3 regions of the Streptomyces sp. IBSNAI002 genome follow, and region 3 is predicted to be linked to each of the others. Evidence: predicted binding sites of a transcription regulator. Region 3 holds the regulator's gene; each other region holds the start of a gene.

Region 1 (5,716 bases), 1.8 Mb from region 3:
GGTCCTCGCCGAGTTCCCCGCAGCGCGCGACCTGACGCGCGGTGGCCCGGATCAGGGTCCGGCCGGGCGCGCGCAGTTCCTCGTAGTACTCCGGTCCTTCGTCCCCGTGGAGCTGTACGGCGCGCACCCCGCTCTCCTCGGTGAGCCGCCGCACCTCGTCGAGCGGCTGGCCGCGGTACACCCCGACGGTGAGCACCCCGTCGGGCACCCGTGCGGCCAGTGCGCGCGCGGTGGCGGCGTCGACGGTACGGGGGCTGCCGGGGGCGAAGACGAAGCCGACGGCCCGGGCTCCGGCGCCGACGGCCACGTCGACGTCCTGCGCGGTGCGCAGCCCGCAGATCTTGATGAACGGTTCCGTCATACCGGTAGTCAACCTCAGAATGGCCGGATGGACGACAACGGGGTGGAGATCATCACAGGGGGTCCGGATGCCGGACTCGACGAGCGGCTGAGCAAGGAGCTGGACGCCTTCAACCAGGCGGCGACGCCGGGACAGGAGCAGTCCGAGTTCACCGTGCGGATCACGGACGCGGACGGCGCGCTCGTCGCCGGACTGAGCGGCTGGAGCTGGGGCGACCGGGCGGGCATCGGGATGACCTGGGTACGGGAGGACAGCCGGGGCGGCGGCTGGGGCGGCAGGCTGCTGGCCGCGGCGGAGGCGGAGGCGCGCCGCCGGGGCTGCGCGAGCATCCTGGTCTCGTCCTTCACCTTCCAGGCGCCGGCTTTCTACGCCCGGCACGGCTATGTGGAGACGGCCCGGGTGCCGGGCTTCCCGGGCGGCCACGAGGACGTGTACTTCCTCAAGCAGCTCCAGCGGGTGTCTGACGGAGGTCCGTGAACGCCCGAGGGCGGCACCCCCGCGGGGGTGCCGCCCTCGTTCGAGAACAGCCGATCAGCCAGGGGCCGATCAGAAGTCCATGTCACCACCCGGCATGCCGCCGCCCGCGGGGGCACCGGCCTTCTCGGGCTTGTCGGCGATGACGGCCTCGGTCGTCAGGAACAGCGCGGCGATCGACGCGGCGTTCTGCAGCGCGGAGCGCGTGACCTTCGCCGGGTCGATGATGCCCTCGGCGATCATGTCGACGTACTCGCCGGTCGCGGCGTTCAGGCCCCAGCCGATCTGCAGGTTGCGGACCTTCTCGACGACGACGCCACCCTCGAGACCACCGTTGACGGCGATCTGCTTGAGCGGGGCCTCGAGGGCCAGGCGCACGGCGTTGGCGCCGGTCGCCTCGTCGCCCGTGAGCTCGAGCTTCTCGAAGACCGCGGAGGCCTGGAGCAGGGCCACGCCGCCACCGGCGACGATGCCCTCCTCGACGGCCGCCTTCGCGTTGCGAACGGCGTCCTCGATGCGGTGCTTGCGCTCCTTGAGCTCGACCTCGGTCGCGGCGCCGGCCTTGATGACGGCCACGCCGCCGGCCAGCTTCGCGAGGCGCTCCTGGAGCTTCTCGCGGTCGTAGTCCGAGTCGGAGTTCTCGATCTCGGCGCGGATCTGGTTGACGCGGCCCTGGACCTGGTCGCTGTCACCGGCACCGTCGACGATGGTGGTCTCGTCCTTGGTGATGACGACCTTGCGGGCGCGGCCGAGCAGGTCGAGACCGGCGTTCTCGAGCTTGAGGCCGACCTCCTCGGAGATGACCGTGCCACCGGTGAGGATGGCGATGTCGCCGAGCATGGCCTTGCGGCGGTCGCCGAAGCCCGGGGCCTTGACGGCGACGGACTTGAAGGTGCCGCGGATCTTGTTGACGACCAGGGTCGACAGGGCCTCGCCCTCGACGTCCTCGGCGATGATCAGCAGCGGCTTGCCGGACTGCATGACCTTCTCCAGGAGCGGCAGCAGGTCCTTGACCGAGCCGATCTTGGAGTTGACGATCAGGATGTACGGGTCGTCGAGCGACGCCTCCATACGCTCCATGTCGGTGGCGAAGTACGCCGAGATGTAGCCCTTGTCGAAGCGCATGCCCTCGGTGAGCTCGAGCTCCAGACCGAAGGTCTGCGACTCCTCGACGGTGATGACGCCTTCCTTGCCGACCTTGTCCATGGCCTCGGCGATGAGCTCGCCGATCTGGGTGTCGGCGGCGGAGATGGAGGCCGTCGAAGCGATCTGCTCCTTGGTCTCGACATCCTTCGCCTGCTCGAGCAGGGCGCCCGAGACGGCCTCGACGGCCTTCTCGATGCCACGCTTGAGGGCCATCGGGTTGGCGCCGGCCGCCACGTTGCGCAGGCCCTCGCGGACGAGCGCCTGGGCGAGCACGGTGGCGGTGGTCGTACCGTCGCCGGCGACGTCGTCCGTCTTCTTGGCGACTTCCTTGACCAGCTCGGCGCCGATCTTCTCGTACGGGTCCTCGAGCTCGATCTCCTTGGCGATGGAGACACCATCGTTGGTGATCGTGGGGGCGCCCCACTTCTTCTCAAGGACGACGTTGCGACCCTTGGGGCCAAGGGTGACCTTGACGGCGTCGGCGAGCTGGTTCATCCCACGCTCGAGACCGCGCCGGGCCTCCTCGTCGAACGCAATGATCTTGGCCATCTGAAGTGGTCCTCCCGGACAGCGGTGGATTGCTCCCAGGACCGCGCCCGCGCCCGCGACGGACGGCCTGCGTGCCCGGCGGTTCCTTCCCGCCGGACGCTGCGGGCCTCACCGACCCGGTCCTCGTTTCAGTAGCACTCTCACGTGGAGAGTGCTAACGCCAATGATTAGCACTCGACCCCCGCGAGTGCAAGCGGCTTGGGGGAACACCCCGGTGAACGCACCGGAGACACGCGAGGGGCCCACATCCCGTGTCCGGGATGTGGGCCCCTCCTGTACGCGTGGGCGGTCGATCGCGCCGGGACTAGCCGAGTGCGAGCTTGACCATGTCCGCCTGCGGACCCTTCTGGCCCTGCGAGATCTCGAACTCGACCCGCTGACCCTCTTCAAGGGTGCGGTACCCGTCCATCTGGATGGCGCTGTAGTGGACGAACACATCCGCACCACCGTCGACCGCGATGAAGCCGTAGCCCTTCTCCGCGTTGAACCACTTGACGGTGCCCTGAGCCATGCCTAACTCCCCTATTACTGGCCCTTGCGCAGGAACGCACTTCGCGGTCCCGGGTCATCACTTGCGTCGGAACGCGTCGACCGAGGCTGAATGTATCCGCGCCGGTGCTGTCTGCAACAGGTCAATCCGACGAGAATTCTGGACACGGGGAAACATAGAAATAGAGTGAAAATCTGGCATATTCCAGGGCAACTCGGGCCCGGCATATCTCGCCAATGCCCCATACCGCGCTTGCACATTGACCCGATGTCGACCCTGACGCGAGCCGTTCATATGCGCCCGGCATGAGCAGCGGAGGGGACTTCCCCAACTCTACCGCGCCCAATCAAACAGAATTACCCCCTCCGCTTATTAACGGAGGGGGTAATTACGGTTTCGCGTGTCAGCCGCCGGCGACGGCGGGAATGATGGAGACGCCCGCGCCGTCCGGCGTCGCCGCCTGCAGCCCGCCCTCGAAGCGCACGTCGTCGTCGTTCACGTAGACGTTGACGAAGCGGCGCAGCTTGCCCTGGTCGTCCAGGACGCGCGCGGCGATGCCCGGGTGGTTCTTCTCCAGGGACTCGATGACCTCGGCCAGGGTGGCACCCTCGGCCGGGACCTCGGCCTGACCGCCGGTGTAGGTGCGCAGGATGGTGGGGATGCGGACGTTGACGCTCATGGCGCTACTGCCTTTCCGGTAGTACGGGGAGGGAGGGTCAGGCGAGGCCGGCGGCGCGGAACGCGTCCAGGCTCGGGCGGATGGTGGCGGTCTGCCCGCTGTCCGCGGCCACCGCCTCCAGGGTCTTGAGGCCGTCGCCGGTGTTCAGGATGACGGTGGTCAGCGTCGGGTCGAGCTGCCCGTTCTCGATGAGCTTCTTCGTGACGCCGACGGTCACGCCGCCCGCGGTCTCGGCGAAGATGCCCTCGGTCTGCGCGAGGGTCTTGATGGCCTCGACGACCTGCTCGTCGTTGACGTCCTCGACGAAGCCGCCGGTGCGCCGCGCGATGTCCAGGACGTACGGGCCGTCCGCCGGGTTGCCGATCGCCAGGGACTTGGCGATGGTGTTCGGCTTCTGCGGCCGGACCACGTCGTGACCGGCCTTGAAGGCGGAGGAGACCGGGGAGCAGCCCTCGGCCTGGGCGCCGAAGATCTTGTACGGCTTGTCCTCGACGAGACCGAGCTTGATCAGCTCCTGCAGACCCTTGTCGATCTTCGTCAGCTGCGAGCCGGACGCGATCGGGATGACGATCTGGTCGGGCAGCTGCCAGCCGAGCTGCTCGCAGATCTCGTACGCCAGGGTCTTGGAGCCCTCGCCGTAGTACGGGCGCAGGTTGACGTTGACGAAGCCCCAGCCCTCGCCCAGCGGGTCGCCGATGAGCTCGGAGCAGAAGCGGTTCACGTCGTCGTAGTTGCCCTCGATGCCCACGAGGTCGCCGCCGTAGACACCGGCCATGACGACCTTGCCCTGCTCCAGGTCGTGCGGGATGAACACGCAGGAGCGGAAGCCGGCCCGGGCGGCCGCGGCGCCGACGGCGCCGGCCAGGTTGCCGGTGGAGGAGCAGGACAGGGTGGTGAAGCCGAAGGCGCGGGCCGCCTCGACGGCGATGGCCACGACGCGGTCCTTGAAGGAGTGCGTCGGGTTGCCGGAGTCGTCCTTGACGTACAGCTTGCCGGTGACGCCGAGCTCCTTGGCCAGGTTGGCCGCGTCCACGAGCTTGGTGAAGCCCGGGTTCAGGCTGGGCTTGGAGGCCACGTCCGCGGGGACCGGCAGCAGCGGCGCGTAGCGCCAGATGTTGTTCGGACCGGCCTCGATCGCGGCGCGCAGGGCTTCGGGGTCACCGGTCGGGAGGTCGTAGGCGACTTCCAGAGGTCCGAAGCACTCGGCGCACGCGAAGATGGGTCCGAGTTCGAAACGGGTACCGCACTCGCGACAGGAAAGCGCGGTGGCGGGTCCGAGATCGACAGAGGTGGAAGCAGTCTGTGCAGCCATGATGGCGAGGCCCTTTCTCCTCATCTTCCCCATGGCGCACTTCGCCATGAGACGGAATTGGCACCTTCCCTAGCCGGGGCCCCGCAGGATGCGTGTCGCATCGCGAGAACCGACTGGAGGGTTGCCGGGGCTTCAACGGGCCGTGTCCCTCTGCCCCTCTGGATGAGCGGTATGGCACCGGCACACGCGCTCTATGGCGCGCCGGTGCGTTTGTACGCGAGGCCCCCCGGCATGCGGCGGTCCTGCGCGTTGTTCAAGACTGTAACCGAAGGTCCGAACGGTTGAGACAGCCGTCCGAACCGCGAGATGGATCACTTTTCGGTCAATCCGACCCGCAAGCCGATCGATGTGCAAGGAGTCTCAGAGTGCTGGAAGAGGTGGAGCGCTGGCTGGCCGACCGCTCCTGGTCCGCCGCCGACCGACCGCTTGACCAGCTGCTGGACCGGAAACGGGCAGCTGGGACCACGGTCAGCGTGGTGCTGCCGGCGCTCGACGAGGAGGCGACGGTCGGCGCGATCGTCGAGGTGATCCGCCGCGAGCTGATCGAGGGACTGCCGGTCCCCCTGGTGGACGAGCTCGTCGTGATCGACTCGGGCTCCGGCGACGCTACAGCCGAAGTCGCGGCGAAGGCCGGCGCCCGGGTGGTGCACCGGGACGACGTCCTGCCGCGGATTCCGGCGCTGCCCGGCAAGGGCGAGGTGCTGT
Region 2 (5,716 bases), 2.2 Mb from region 3:
CGCAGGCCGCGACGCCGTGCGCGAGGACATCACGGCCTGGCGCGACGCGTTCGACTTCCGCTTCACCACGGACGCGCAGCTGGCCGAGGGCGACTACGTCACCACGGTGTGGAGCTGGGCCGGGACCCACAAGGGCGAGTTCCGGGGCATCGCACCGACCGGCAAGAAGTGCACCATGACCGGCACCACGACGTTCCGCTGCGAGGACGGGATGATCGCGGAGGGCTGGTGGCACGTGGACGCCATGGGCCTGATGCGCCAGCTGGGCGCCATCTAGCCCGCACACACGGGAAGGCCCCGCCCCGCGGATGCGGGACGGGGCCTTCCGAGCGCGGTGCTCGATCAGTGGCTGTGGCCGTGACCGTGGCCGTGGCCCGCGTCGGCCTCTTCCTCGGCCGGCCTCTCGACGACCAGGGTCTCGGTCGTGAGCAGCAGGGAGGCGATGGAAGCGGCGTTCTCCAGCGCGGAGCGGGTGACCTTCACCGGGTCGATGACGCCGGCCTTGACCAGGTCGCCGTACTCGCCGGTGGCGGCGTTGAAGCCCTGGCCCTTCTCGAGCTCGGCGACCTTCGAGGTGATGACGTAACCCTCGAGGCCGGCGTTCTCGGCGATCCAGCGCAGCGGCTCGACGGCGGCGCGGCGCACGACCGCGACACCGGTGGCCTCGTCGCCGGTCAGGCCGAGGTTGCCCTCGAGGACCTTTACGGCGTGGACGAGCGCGGAGCCACCGCCGGAGACGATGCCCTCCTCGACCGCGGCGCGGGTCGCCGAGATGGCGTCCTCGAGACGGTGCTTCTTCTCCTTGAGCTCCACCTCGGTGGCGGCGCCGACCTTGATGACGCAGACGCCGCCGGCGAGCTTCGCCAGGCGCTCCTGCAGCTTCTCGCGGTCCCAGTCGGAGTCCGTGGACTCGATCTCGGCCTTGATCTGGTTGACACGGCCGACGACTTCCTCGTGGCTGCCGCCACCGTCGACGATGGTCGTGTCGTCCTTGGAGATCGTGACGCGGCGGGCGGAGCCCAGTACGTCCAGACCGGCCTGGTCGAGCTTGAGGCCGACCTCCTCGGCGATGACGGTGGCACCGGTGAGGGTGGCCATGTCCTGCAGCATCGCCTTGCGGCGGTCACCGAAGCCCGGGGCCTTGACGGCCACCGCGTTGAAGGTGCCGCGGATCTTGTTGACGACCAGGGTCGACAGGGCCTCGCCCTCGACGTCCTCGGCGATGATCAGCAGCGGCTTCGAGGCGCCGGCCTGGATGACCTTCTCGAGCAGCGGCAGGAGGTCCTGGATGGAGGAGATCTTGCCCTGGTTGATCAGGATGTACGGGTCGTCGAGGACGGCCTCCATACGCTCCTGGTCGGAGACCATGTACGGCGAGAGGTAGCCCTTGTCGAAGGCCATGCCCTCGGTGAACTCCAGCTCCAGGCCGAAGGCGTTGGACTCCTCGACGGTGATGACACCGTCCTTGCCGACCTTGTCCATCGCCTCGGCGATGAGCTCGCCGACCTGCTGGTCCTGCGCGGAGAGCGCGGCCACGGCGGCGATGTCGGACTTGTCCTCGATCGGGCGGGCGGTCGCGAGGAGGTCCTCGGACACGGCCTTGACCGCGGCGTCGATGCCCTTCTTCAGGGCGGCCGGGGACGCGCCCGCGGCGACGTTGCGCAGACCCTCGCGGACCAGCGCCTGGGCCAGCACGGTGGCGGTGGTGGTGCCGTCGCCCGCGATGTCGTTGGTCTTGGTCGCCACCTCCTTCACGAGCTGCGCGCCCAGGTTCTCGTACGGGTCGTCCAGCTCGACCTCGCGCGCGATGGTGACGCCGTCGTTGGTGATGGTGGGGGCGCCGAACTTCTTGTCGATGACGACGTTGCGGCCCTTGGGGCCGATCGTCACCTTGACCGTGTCGGCAAGCTTGTTGACGCCGCGCTCGAGGGCGCGACGGGCGTCCTCGTCGAACTTCAGAATCTTCGGCATGGGAGCGGTTCAGTCCTCTCGTTGCGATCGGCCGCTCACCGCGACCGCCACCGCCTGGAACGAACTACGCCCCTCGCCGCCCGGCATCAGCAGGGTGACCAGGGGCGCAGCTCAAACAAAAACTTGAAGCGAATTACTTCTCGACGATCGCGAGCACGTCGCGAGCCGAGAGGACGAGGTACTCCTCGCCGCTGTACTTCACTTCGGTGCCGCCGTACTTGCTGTACAGCACGATGTCGCCGACGTTGACGTCCAGCGGGAGACGCTGGCCGTCCTCGAAACGGCCCGGGCCCACGGCGAGGACGACGCCCTCCTGGGGCTTCTCCTTCGCGGTGTCCGGGATGACCAGGCCGGAGGCCGTGGTCTGCTCGGCGTCGAGCGGCTGGACCACAATGCGGTCCTCGAGCGGCTTGATGGCAACCTTGGAGCTGGCGGTCGTCACGATCCGACCTCCCCCTTCGGAGATCCGGGGTTAACTGTCTGAGGTGGCGACCAGGTCGATCCGTCGTCGCGGGTGCCGGACCTGCCTGTCGCTGTGTTGGCACTCACCGGTGGCGAGTGCCAGGTGCGACACTATTCCGGCGATTAGCACTCGGTCAAGCGGAGTGCCAATTCTCGACGGTGCGCGTTGCGCGGCGGGGCCCCCGGAACCGGCGAAAACCCGGCGCACGGGCGTTCGATCTCATTACTCTCCCGCCATGACCAGGACAAACTCCGGCGTGCGTCCGCGCCACCTCGTACCGATCGCCGTCGGCCTGGCGGCCGGGATCTACATGCTGTCGGGCTCCGTACCGCGGCTGGCGGCCCAGGCGGCCGGGGTGGAGGGCACCTTCCTCGCCTCGCGGTGCGTGGCGGAACAGGACTCGGACGGGGACGAACACTGGATGTGCGAGGGGTCGTTCGCGGCCGGCGACGGATCGTTCACGATCCCGCGGGTCGAGGTCGACACCAGTTTCGACTCCCGGCCGGACGGGCCGCGGACCGCCTTCGTCCTCGGGCCGTCCGCCGGCACGGCCGTGCAGCCCGGCGTCCTGGTCTGGCTGGGGCCGGGGGCGGTGGGGGTGCTCTCCCTCGTGTTCCCGGTGTGGGCCGTGGGCGCGGCCTCCCGGGACGCGCTGGCGCGGAGGCGGGAGCGGGCGCCCGGGGCGGAGGGGGCATCGGGGGCGGAGGAGGTGCCCGGGGCGGAGGGGGCATCGGGGGCGGAGGAGGTGCCCGGGGCGGAGGGGGTGCCCGGGGCGGAGGGGGTGCCCGGGGCCGCGGCCGGCGCCTCGGCCGGGCAGGCGCGGAGCGCGCGGTGAGTACCCGTACTCAGGCGCCCGGCCCCGTCCCGGCGCGATACTGCGCGCCATGACGACACAGTCGCGGCGGCCCCTCCACTGGACGGCGGACATCGTGCTGGCCATCTTCACCGGCACACTGGTGGCCTCGGTGCTGGTCGCGGGGGTCCTGTGGGCCTCCCTCGCGGCGTTCGGCCTGATCATGCCCTTCGCGCCCGAGGGCTCCCACTGGCAGGGGATTCCGCTCACCGTCGAGGCGTACGTGTTCCTCGGCGCCATGTGCTTCGTGTGCGCCGGGACCGCCTTCGGTTTCGCCTGGCGGCGCGCGTGGTTCTCGGCTGCCGTGCACAGTGCGATCTTCGCCCTGGTCATCGGGACGCTGCTGATGATGGTGATCACCTCGTACCGGGCGGCGTCCCCGCAGGAGACCGGCCCGGACCCCGCGTCCACGGGCTCGGGCCACGTGTGCCGCAGCGGCGGCGACAGCAGCGAGTGCCCGGGCGGCTGAGCCCGATATGTAACGCTTGGGCCGTGCGCATCCTCGTGGTCGAAGACGAAGAGGGCCTCGCCGAATCCCTGCGGCGCGGCCTGTCCGCCGACGGCCACCTGGTCGAGGTCGCGCACGACGGCCACCGCGGCCTGGACCTCGCCCTCGCGGGCGGCCCGTACGACGTGGTCCTCCTCGACCTGATGCTCCCGGGCATGAGCGGCTACGAGATCTGCACCCGCATGCGCGCCCACGGCGACACCACCCCGGTGCTGATGCTGACCGCCCGGGACGGCGAGTACGACGAGGCCGAGGGCCTGGACTCGGGGGCCGACGACTACCTCACCAAGCCGTTCTCCTTCGTCGTCCTCGCCGCCCGGATCCGGGCACTGGCCCGCCGCGCGGGCGGCCCGGACCGCAGCACCCTCCAGGCCGGCGACCTCTTCCTCGACCCGCAGGGCCGCCGCTGCCGCCGCGGCTCCCACGACATCGAGCTCACCGCCCGCGAACTGGGCGTACTGGCCTGTCTGATGGAGCAGCCCGGGCGGGCCGTCGCCAAGCAGGACATCCTCGACGAGGTCTGGGACACCCCGCACGGCATCGACCCGAACATCGTCGAGGTGTACGTCTCCTCGCTGCGCAGGAAGATCGACGCGCCGTTCGGCCGCCGCTCGATCCTCACCGTGCACGGGACCGGCTACCGGATGGCCCCGGACGGTGGCTAGCACCGTCCGCGCGCGTACGGCGATGGCCGCGGCCCTCGCGATGGCCGCCGTGCTGGCCACCGGCGGGCTGTGGCTGTACGCCCTGCTGCGGGCCAACCTGCTCGACAACACCACCGGGCGGACCGAGCTCGCCGCCCGCAAGGTCGCCGCCCAGGTCGACAGCCGGACCCTGCCGCCCGGCGGGCGGCTGCCCGCGCCCGAACGCGGCGTGGACCTGGTCCTCGTACGGGACGCCCAGGGGCGCACGGTGGCGACCAGCGGCGATCCGGCGGACGTCCCGGACCTCGGCGGGCTGGGGCCCGGGGGCGGTTCGGGCGGGGGTTCGGGCGGCGGGTCGGGGGAGGACTCCCGGTCGGCCGTGCTGCCGCCCGCGCGCCCCGGCGGGGAGCGGCGCGTGGCGGTCGCGGTGGAGGCGGCCGGTCCGCCGGGCGCGCACGACCCGCACACCGTGTACGCCGTGACCGTGCTGGGCGACGTCGACGACGCGACCGGGGCCGTCGCCGTCGGGCTGCTGGCGGGCGCGCCCCCGCTGATCGCCTTCGCCGCGGGCCTGGCCTGGTGGGTGACCGGGCTCGCGCTGCGCCCGGTGACCGCCATCCGCAACGAGCTGGAAGCGGTCACCGCGAGCGAGCTGGACCGGCGGGTGCCGGACCCGGGCGGGGCGGACGAGATCGCGCAGCTGGCCCGGACCGTCAACGGCACCCTGGACCGGCTGGAGCGCGCCGACGCCCGGCAGCGGCAGTTCACCGCGGACGCCTCGCACGAGCTGCGCAATCCACTGGCCGCCGTCCGCTCCCGGCTGGAGGTGGCACTGGCCATGGACCGCCCCGACCGGGAGTCGGTGGCGGCCGCGCTGGCCGACACCGAGCGGCTCCAGCGGATCGCGGCGGACCTGCTGCTGCTGGCCCGCCTCGACGGCGGGCCCGGGCCGCGGAGCGAGCCGGTCGACCTGGCGCTGCTGGCCGCGGAGGACGTGGCGCGCCGGGGCGGCCCCCGGGTGGCGCTGCGGCTGGACGCGCGGGCGCCCGTACCGGCCGCCGGCGACCCGGCGCGGCTGGAGCGGGCGCTGGCCAACCTCGTGGACAACGCCCTGCGGTACGCCCGCGCCGAGGTGGTGGTGCGGGCGGCGGCGGACACGGCGGGCGGACGCACCTGGGCGGTGCTGGAGGTCACGGACGACGGTCCGGGGATCCCGGAGGCGGACCGGGACCGGGTGTTCGAGCGGTTCGTACGCCTGGACGCGGACCGCGGCCGGG
Region 3 (5,716 bases):
CTTCTTGTGCAGCGGGTCCGACCCCGACTCCGGGCAGGCCAGGAAGGCGGTGCCGAGCTGGGCCGCCGCCGCGCCCGCCGCGAGCAGCGCGGCGATCTGCGAGCCCCGCATCAGCCCGCCCGCCGCGATGATGGGGAGCGCGACGGCCTCCCGTACCTGGGCCACGAGCGCGAGCAGCCCCACCGACGCCGTGCCGTCGGCCTGCGGATCGTCCCGGTGCGTGGCCTGGTGCCCGCCGGCCTCGATGCCCTGGACGCAGACGGCGTCGGCCCCGGCCTCCTGCGCGCGGCGGGCCTCCTCGACGGAGGTCGCGGTGACGACGGAGTACGTACCGGCCTGGCGCAGGGAGGCCAGCACCGCCGGGGCGGGACAGCCGAAGGTGAAGGAGACGACCGGGACAGGGTCCTCGAGCAGGATGGCGAGCTTGGCGTCGTAGCCGTCGTCGCAGGTGCCGATGATGTCCTCGGCGGCCAGGGAGGTCTCGTACCAGCTCGCCTCGCCGGCCAGCTGCCCGCGGTAGGACTCGACGGCGGCCGGGTCCACGTGGCCGGTCTGCGGCATGAAGAGGTTCACCCCGAAGGGGCGCCGGGTGAGGGCGCGCACCTGCTTGATCTCCTGGTACATGCCGTCGGCGGTCTTGTACCCGCCGGCCAGGAAGCCCAGTCCGCCCGCCTCGCACACGGCGGCGGCGAGGGGCGGACAGGAGGCGCCGCCCGCCATGGGGGCCTGCACGATCGGGTATGCGCAGAGACCGTTCGGTGCCGAGGACATGCACTGCATCGTGCCATGTCCCGCTCAGGGGACCGAATCACGGCATTCGCCTGGCATAGTCCGCTTCCCGGTGCGGCCGGAACACATACGACGAGCCCGGCCGGGGGGCATCCCCGGCCGGGCTCGTCGATGAGAGGTCGCAGGCCGTCAGCGGCCGTTGAAGGCGTCCTTCAGGCGGCTGAACAGCCCCTGCTGGCCCGGCGCGAACTGGCCGGTCGGCCGCTCCTCGCCGCGCAGCTTCGCCAGCTGGCGCAGCAGTTCCTCCTGCTGGGCGTCCAGCTTGTTCGGGGTGGTCACCTCGACGTGGACGATCAGGTCGCCGCGTCCGCCACCGCGCAGGTGGGTGACGCCGCGCCCGTGCAGCGGGATCGACTGGCCGGACTGGGTGCCGGGCCGGATGTCGATCTCCTCCATGCCGTCCAGCGTCTCCAGCGGGCACTTGGTGCCCAGGGACGCCGCCGTCATCGGGATGGTCACCGTGCAGTGCAGGTCGTCCCCGCGCCGCTGGAAGACCGGGTGCGGCAGCTCGTGGATCTCCACGTACAGGTCGCCGGCGGGGCCGCCGCCGGGGCCGACCTCGCCCTCGCCCGCGAGCTGGATGCGGGTGCCGTTCTCGACACCGGCCGGGATCTTGACGGTGAGGCTGCGGCGGGACCGGACCCGGCCGTCGCCCGCGCACTCGGGGCACGGGGTCGGGACGACGGTGCCGAAGCCCTGGCACTGCGGGCAGGGGCGCGAGGTCATGACCTGGCCCAGGAAGGACCGGGTGACCTGCGAGACCTCGCCGCGGCCGCGGCACATGTCACACGTCTGCGCGGAGGTGCCGGGAGCGGCGCCCTCGCCCGAGCAGGTGGTGCAGACGACGGCCGTGTCGACCTGGATGTCCTTGGTCGTCCCGAAGGCCGCCTCGTCCAGCTCCAGGTCGAGGCGGATCATCGCGTCCTGGCCGCGCCGGGTCCGCGAACGCGGGCCGCGCTGCGAGGCCTGGCCGAAGAAGGCGTCCATGATGTCGGAGAAGTTGCCGAAGCCACCCGCTCCGAAGCCACCCGCGCCCGCGCCGCCGCCCGACGAGGACAGCGGGTCGCCGCCCAGGTCGTAGACCTGCTTCTTCTGCGGGTCCGAGAGCACCTCGTAGGCCGCGTTGATCTCCTTGAAGCGCTCCTGCGTCTTCGGATCCGGATTCACATCCGGGTGGAGTTCACGCGCGAGGCGCCGGAAGGCCTTCTTGATCTCGTCCTGCGATGCGTCGCGGCGCACGCCGAGAACGGCGTAGTAGTCCGTGGCCACTTACGACTCCGCCAGGATCTGTCCGACGTAACGTGCCACTGCGCGTACCGCTCCCATCGTTCCGGGGTAGTCCATGCGGGTCGGTCCGACCACGCCGAGTTTGGCGACCGTTTCGCCGCCCGAACCGTAACCGACCGAGACGACCGACGTGGAGTTCAGCCCCTCGTAGGCGTTCTCGTGCCCGATCCGTACGGCCATTCCCGACTCGTTGGCCTCGCCCAGCAGCTTGAGGAGCACGACCTGCTCCTCCAGCGCTTCGAGCACCGGCCTGATCGTCAGGGGAAAATCGTGTCCGAAGCGGGTGAGATTGGCGGTACCGCCGATCATCAGCCGCTCTTCGGCTTCCTCGACCAGGGTTTCGAGGAGCGTCGAGAGCACGGTGGACACCGTGCCCCGGTCGTCCGCCTCGAAGGACTCGGGGAGGTCCTGGACGAGCGGGGGCACGTCGGTGAACCGGCGCCCGACGACCCGGCTGTTGAGCCGGGCCCGCAGATCGGCCAGCGAGGTCTCCCCGAAGGGGCTCGGGCAGTCGATCAGCCGCTGTTCGACGCGCCCGGTGTCCGTGATCAGTACGAGCATCAGGCGCGCCGGAGCGAGCGAGAGCAGCTCCACGTGCCGGACGGTCGACCGGGTCAGGCTCGGGTACTGGACGACGGCGACCTGCCGGGTCAGCTGCGCGAGCAGCCGCACCGTCCGGCCGACCACGTCGTCGAGGTCCACGGCCCCGTCGAGGAAGTTCTGGATGGCCCGGCGCTCGGGCGTCGACAGCGGCTTGACCCCCGCCAGCTTGTCGACGAAGAGGCGGTAGCCCTTGTCGGTGGGGATCCGGCCGGCGCTGGTGTGGGGCTGGGCGATGTAGCCCTCCTCCTCCAGCACGGCCATGTCGTTGCGCACGGTGGCGGGCGAGACGCCGAGCCGGTGCCGCTCGGTGAGCGCCTTGGAGCCGACCGGCTCCTCCGTCCCGACGTAGTCCTGGACGATGGCGCGCAGCACTTCGAGTCTGCGTTCGCTGAGCATCGCGCACACCTCCAGCTGTGGTCCGTTGCCGTGTTCATTGCAAGCTAGGTCGTTGATGGCTCGGTCGTTGGAGCCCGGTCGTTGGCACTCTGGTCGCTCGAGTGCCAGAGATCCCCCGCTCAGTGTACGGCCGGGTAGTAAGACCCTGGCAAGGGAGGCCCGCCAGGGTAGCGTCGCGGCATGGACGTGCGTTGGGAAGAGGCGGGCTGGGAAAGGCTGACCGGGCGGACCGGGCGCCGGCGGCTTCCGGTGTGGGACTGCACCGTGGGACTGGTGGTGGGGGACGATTCCGTGCTCCTCGTCGACCCCGGTTCGTGTCTGCGCGAGGGCGCGCGGGTGCGGGCGGAGGCGGAACGGCTGACGGGCCGGCACGTGACCCATATCGCATTCACGCACGGACATTTCGACCACGTCCTGGGCGGGGCCGCCTTCTCCGGGGCCGAGGTGTTCGGAGCGGTCGGCCTGGACGCGCTGCTCGCCACCGGCCGCGAGGAGCTGCGCGGGGACGCGGTGCGCCACGGCCTGGCCGAGGCGGAGGCCGCGGAGGCGGTGGACCTGATGGTCTCTCCGAAGCACCTGGTGTCGGGCGAGTGGACGCTGGACCTGGGCGGGGTGCGGGTGCTGCTGGCCAATGTGGGTCCCGGGCACACGCGCCACGACCTGGCGGTCTTCGTGCCGGGCGAGCGCGAGACCGTGTTCTGCGGGGACCTGGTCGAGGAGTCGGGCGAGCCCTCGGCGGGCCCGGACGCGGTGCCCCGGCAGTGGCCCGCCGCCCTGGACCGGCTGCTGGCGCTGGGCGGGGACGACGCGCAGTACGTGCCGGGTCACGGAGCGGTGGTCTCCGCGGCCTTCGTGCGTGCGCAACGCGCCACACTGGCCGCTCGTTTCGGCGTGTCGTAGGCGTGTCCGCCGCGCCTCTCCTACGCTCGGCCGGATGCGCGAGTACTCCCCCGACCTGACCCCCCAGTGGAAGCGCCCCAAGGCCGTGCCGGAGGTGGCCGCGGAGCCCGATCTGGTGGTCGAGGCGGCCGGTACGGACTTCTGCGGGGCGGTGGTGGCCTGCGAGGCGGGCACGGTGACCCTGGAGGACCGCTTCGGCAAGCGGCGGGTGTTCCCGCTGGAGCCGCGCGGCTTCCTGCTGGACGGGGCCGTGGTCACCCTGGTCCGCCCCTCGCGCGCCCCCTCCGCGCCCCGCCGCACCGCCTCGGGCTCGCTCGCCGTGCCGGGGGCCAGGGCGCGGGTGGCGCGGGCCGGGCGCATCTACGTGGAGGGCCGCCACGACGCGGAGCTGGTGGAGAAGGTCTGGGGGGACGACCTGCGGATCGAGGGCGTGGTGGTGGAGTACCTGGAGGGCATCGACGACCTCCCGGCCATCGTCGCCGAATTCGACCCGGCCCCGGACGCCCGCCTGGGGATCCTGGTGGACCACCTCGTGCCGGGCTCGAAGGAGTCCCGCATCGCGGCCGGGGTGACCTCGCCGGACGTGCTGATCGTGGGCCACCCGTACGTGGACGTCTGGCAGGCGGTGAAGCCGTCCGCCCTGGGCATCGGGGCCTGGCCGGTGGTGCCGCGCGGCCAGGACTGGAAGACGGGCATCTGCCGCGCCCTGGGCTGGCCGGAGAACACCGGCGCCGCCTGGCAGCACATCCTGTCGCGCGTGACCTCGTACAAGGACCTGGAGCCCACCCTCCTGGGCTCGGTGGAACACCTCATCGACCACGTCACGGCGCCGTAGCGACGGCGCCGCAGGCCGGTCAGTCCGGCCGGTCCGGTCGGTCAGTCCACCAGGTCCCGGACCACCGCGTCGGCCAGCAGCCGCCCCCGCAGGGTCAGCACGGCCCGCCCCGCCCCGTACGGCTCCGCCTCCAGCAGCCCGTCCGCCAGCGCCCGCCGCGAGGCGGCCAGCCCGGCGGGGGCCAGCAGCGACAGCGGTACGCCGTCCACCAGCCGCAGCTCCAGCAGGATCCGCTCCACCCGCCGGTCCTCCTCGGAGAGGAGCTCGCGGCCGGCGCCCGGGGACCGCCCCTCCGCGAGCGCGGCGGCGTACGCGCCCGGGTGCTTGACGTTCCACCACCGCACCCCGCCCACGTGGGAGTGCGCGCCCGGACCCGCGCCCCACCAGTCGGCTCCGCGCCAGTACAGCTCGTTGTGCAGGCAGCGCCCGGCCTGCGAGGAGGCCCAGTTCGACACCTCGTACCAGGAGTACCCGGCCTCCGCCATCACCGCGTCAGCGATCAGGTAGCGGTCGGCGTGCACGTCGTCGTCCGTCATCGGGACCTCGCCCCGGCGGATCCGCCGCGCCAGCTGGGTGCCCTCCTCCACGATCAGCGCGTACGCCGAGATGTGGTCCGGCCCGGCGCCCAGCGCCGCCGAGAGCGACGCCCGCCAGTCCTCGTCCGACTCCCCCGGCGTGCCGTAGATCAGGTCCAGGTTGACGTGCTCGAAGCCTGCCGCGCGCGCCTCCGCGACGCAGGCCTCCGGGCGCCCGGGGGTGTGCGTACGGTCCAGCACCTTCAGGACGTGCTGCCTGGCGCTCTGCATGCCGAAGGAGATCCGGTTGAAACCGCCGGCCCGCAGCTCGGCCAGGTACTCCGGGTTCACCGACTCCGGATTGGCCTCGGTGGTGATCTCCGCGTCCTCG

What was found. The regulator HrcA, encoded in region 3, represses chaperone genes, less so after heat shock. The targets are predictions, from matches to a motif close to TTNGCACTCNGNNNNNCNGAGTGCNAA.
Region 1: groL (chaperonin GroEL) is a predicted target of HrcA. The motif match lies at 2,698-2,724, and genes of this name have one in related genera.
Region 2: groES (co-chaperone GroES) is a predicted target of HrcA. The motif match lies at 2,557-2,583, and genes of this name have one in related genera.

Annotation. Positions count from the first base shown of each region.
Region 1 covers NZ_JBQPXG010000002.1:4,893,040-4,898,755, reverse strand. The annotation lists gene ACTVZO_RS23770 (phosphoribosylanthranilate isomerase) at 1-361, opposite strand, end outside; gene ACTVZO_RS23765 (GNAT family N-acetyltransferase) at 389-838, shown strand; gene groL (chaperonin GroEL) at 908-2,530, opposite strand; gene ACTVZO_RS23755 (cold-shock protein) at 2,835-3,041, opposite strand; gene ACTVZO_RS23750 (MoaD/ThiS family protein) at 3,424-3,699, opposite strand; gene thrC (threonine synthase) at 3,737-5,035, opposite strand; SAM riboswitch class I at 5,029-5,180, opposite strand; gene ACTVZO_RS23740 (glucosyl-3-phosphoglycerate synthase) at 5,377-5,716, shown strand, end outside.
Region 2 covers NZ_JBQPXG010000002.1:5,216,262-5,221,977, reverse strand. The annotation lists gene ACTVZO_RS25380 (ester cyclase) at 1-277, shown strand, start outside; gene groL (chaperonin GroEL) at 343-1,971, opposite strand; gene groES (co-chaperone GroES) at 2,105-2,413, opposite strand; gene ACTVZO_RS25365 (hypothetical protein) at 2,670-3,269, shown strand; gene ACTVZO_RS25360 (hypothetical protein) at 3,319-3,756, shown strand; gene ACTVZO_RS25355 (response regulator transcription factor) at 3,780-4,460, shown strand; gene ACTVZO_RS25350 (sensor histidine kinase) at 4,453-5,716, shown strand, end outside.
Region 3 covers NZ_JBQPXG010000002.1:3,059,160-3,064,875, forward strand. The annotation lists gene ACTVZO_RS14875 (nitronate monooxygenase) at 1-771, opposite strand, end outside; gene dnaJ (molecular chaperone DnaJ) at 919-2,058, opposite strand; gene hrcA (heat-inducible transcriptional repressor HrcA) at 2,059-3,075, opposite strand; gene ACTVZO_RS14890 (MBL fold metallo-hydrolase) at 3,256-3,975, shown strand; gene ACTVZO_RS14895 (DUF3097 domain-containing protein) at 4,010-4,810, shown strand; gene hemW (radical SAM family heme chaperone HemW) at 4,852-5,716, opposite strand, start outside.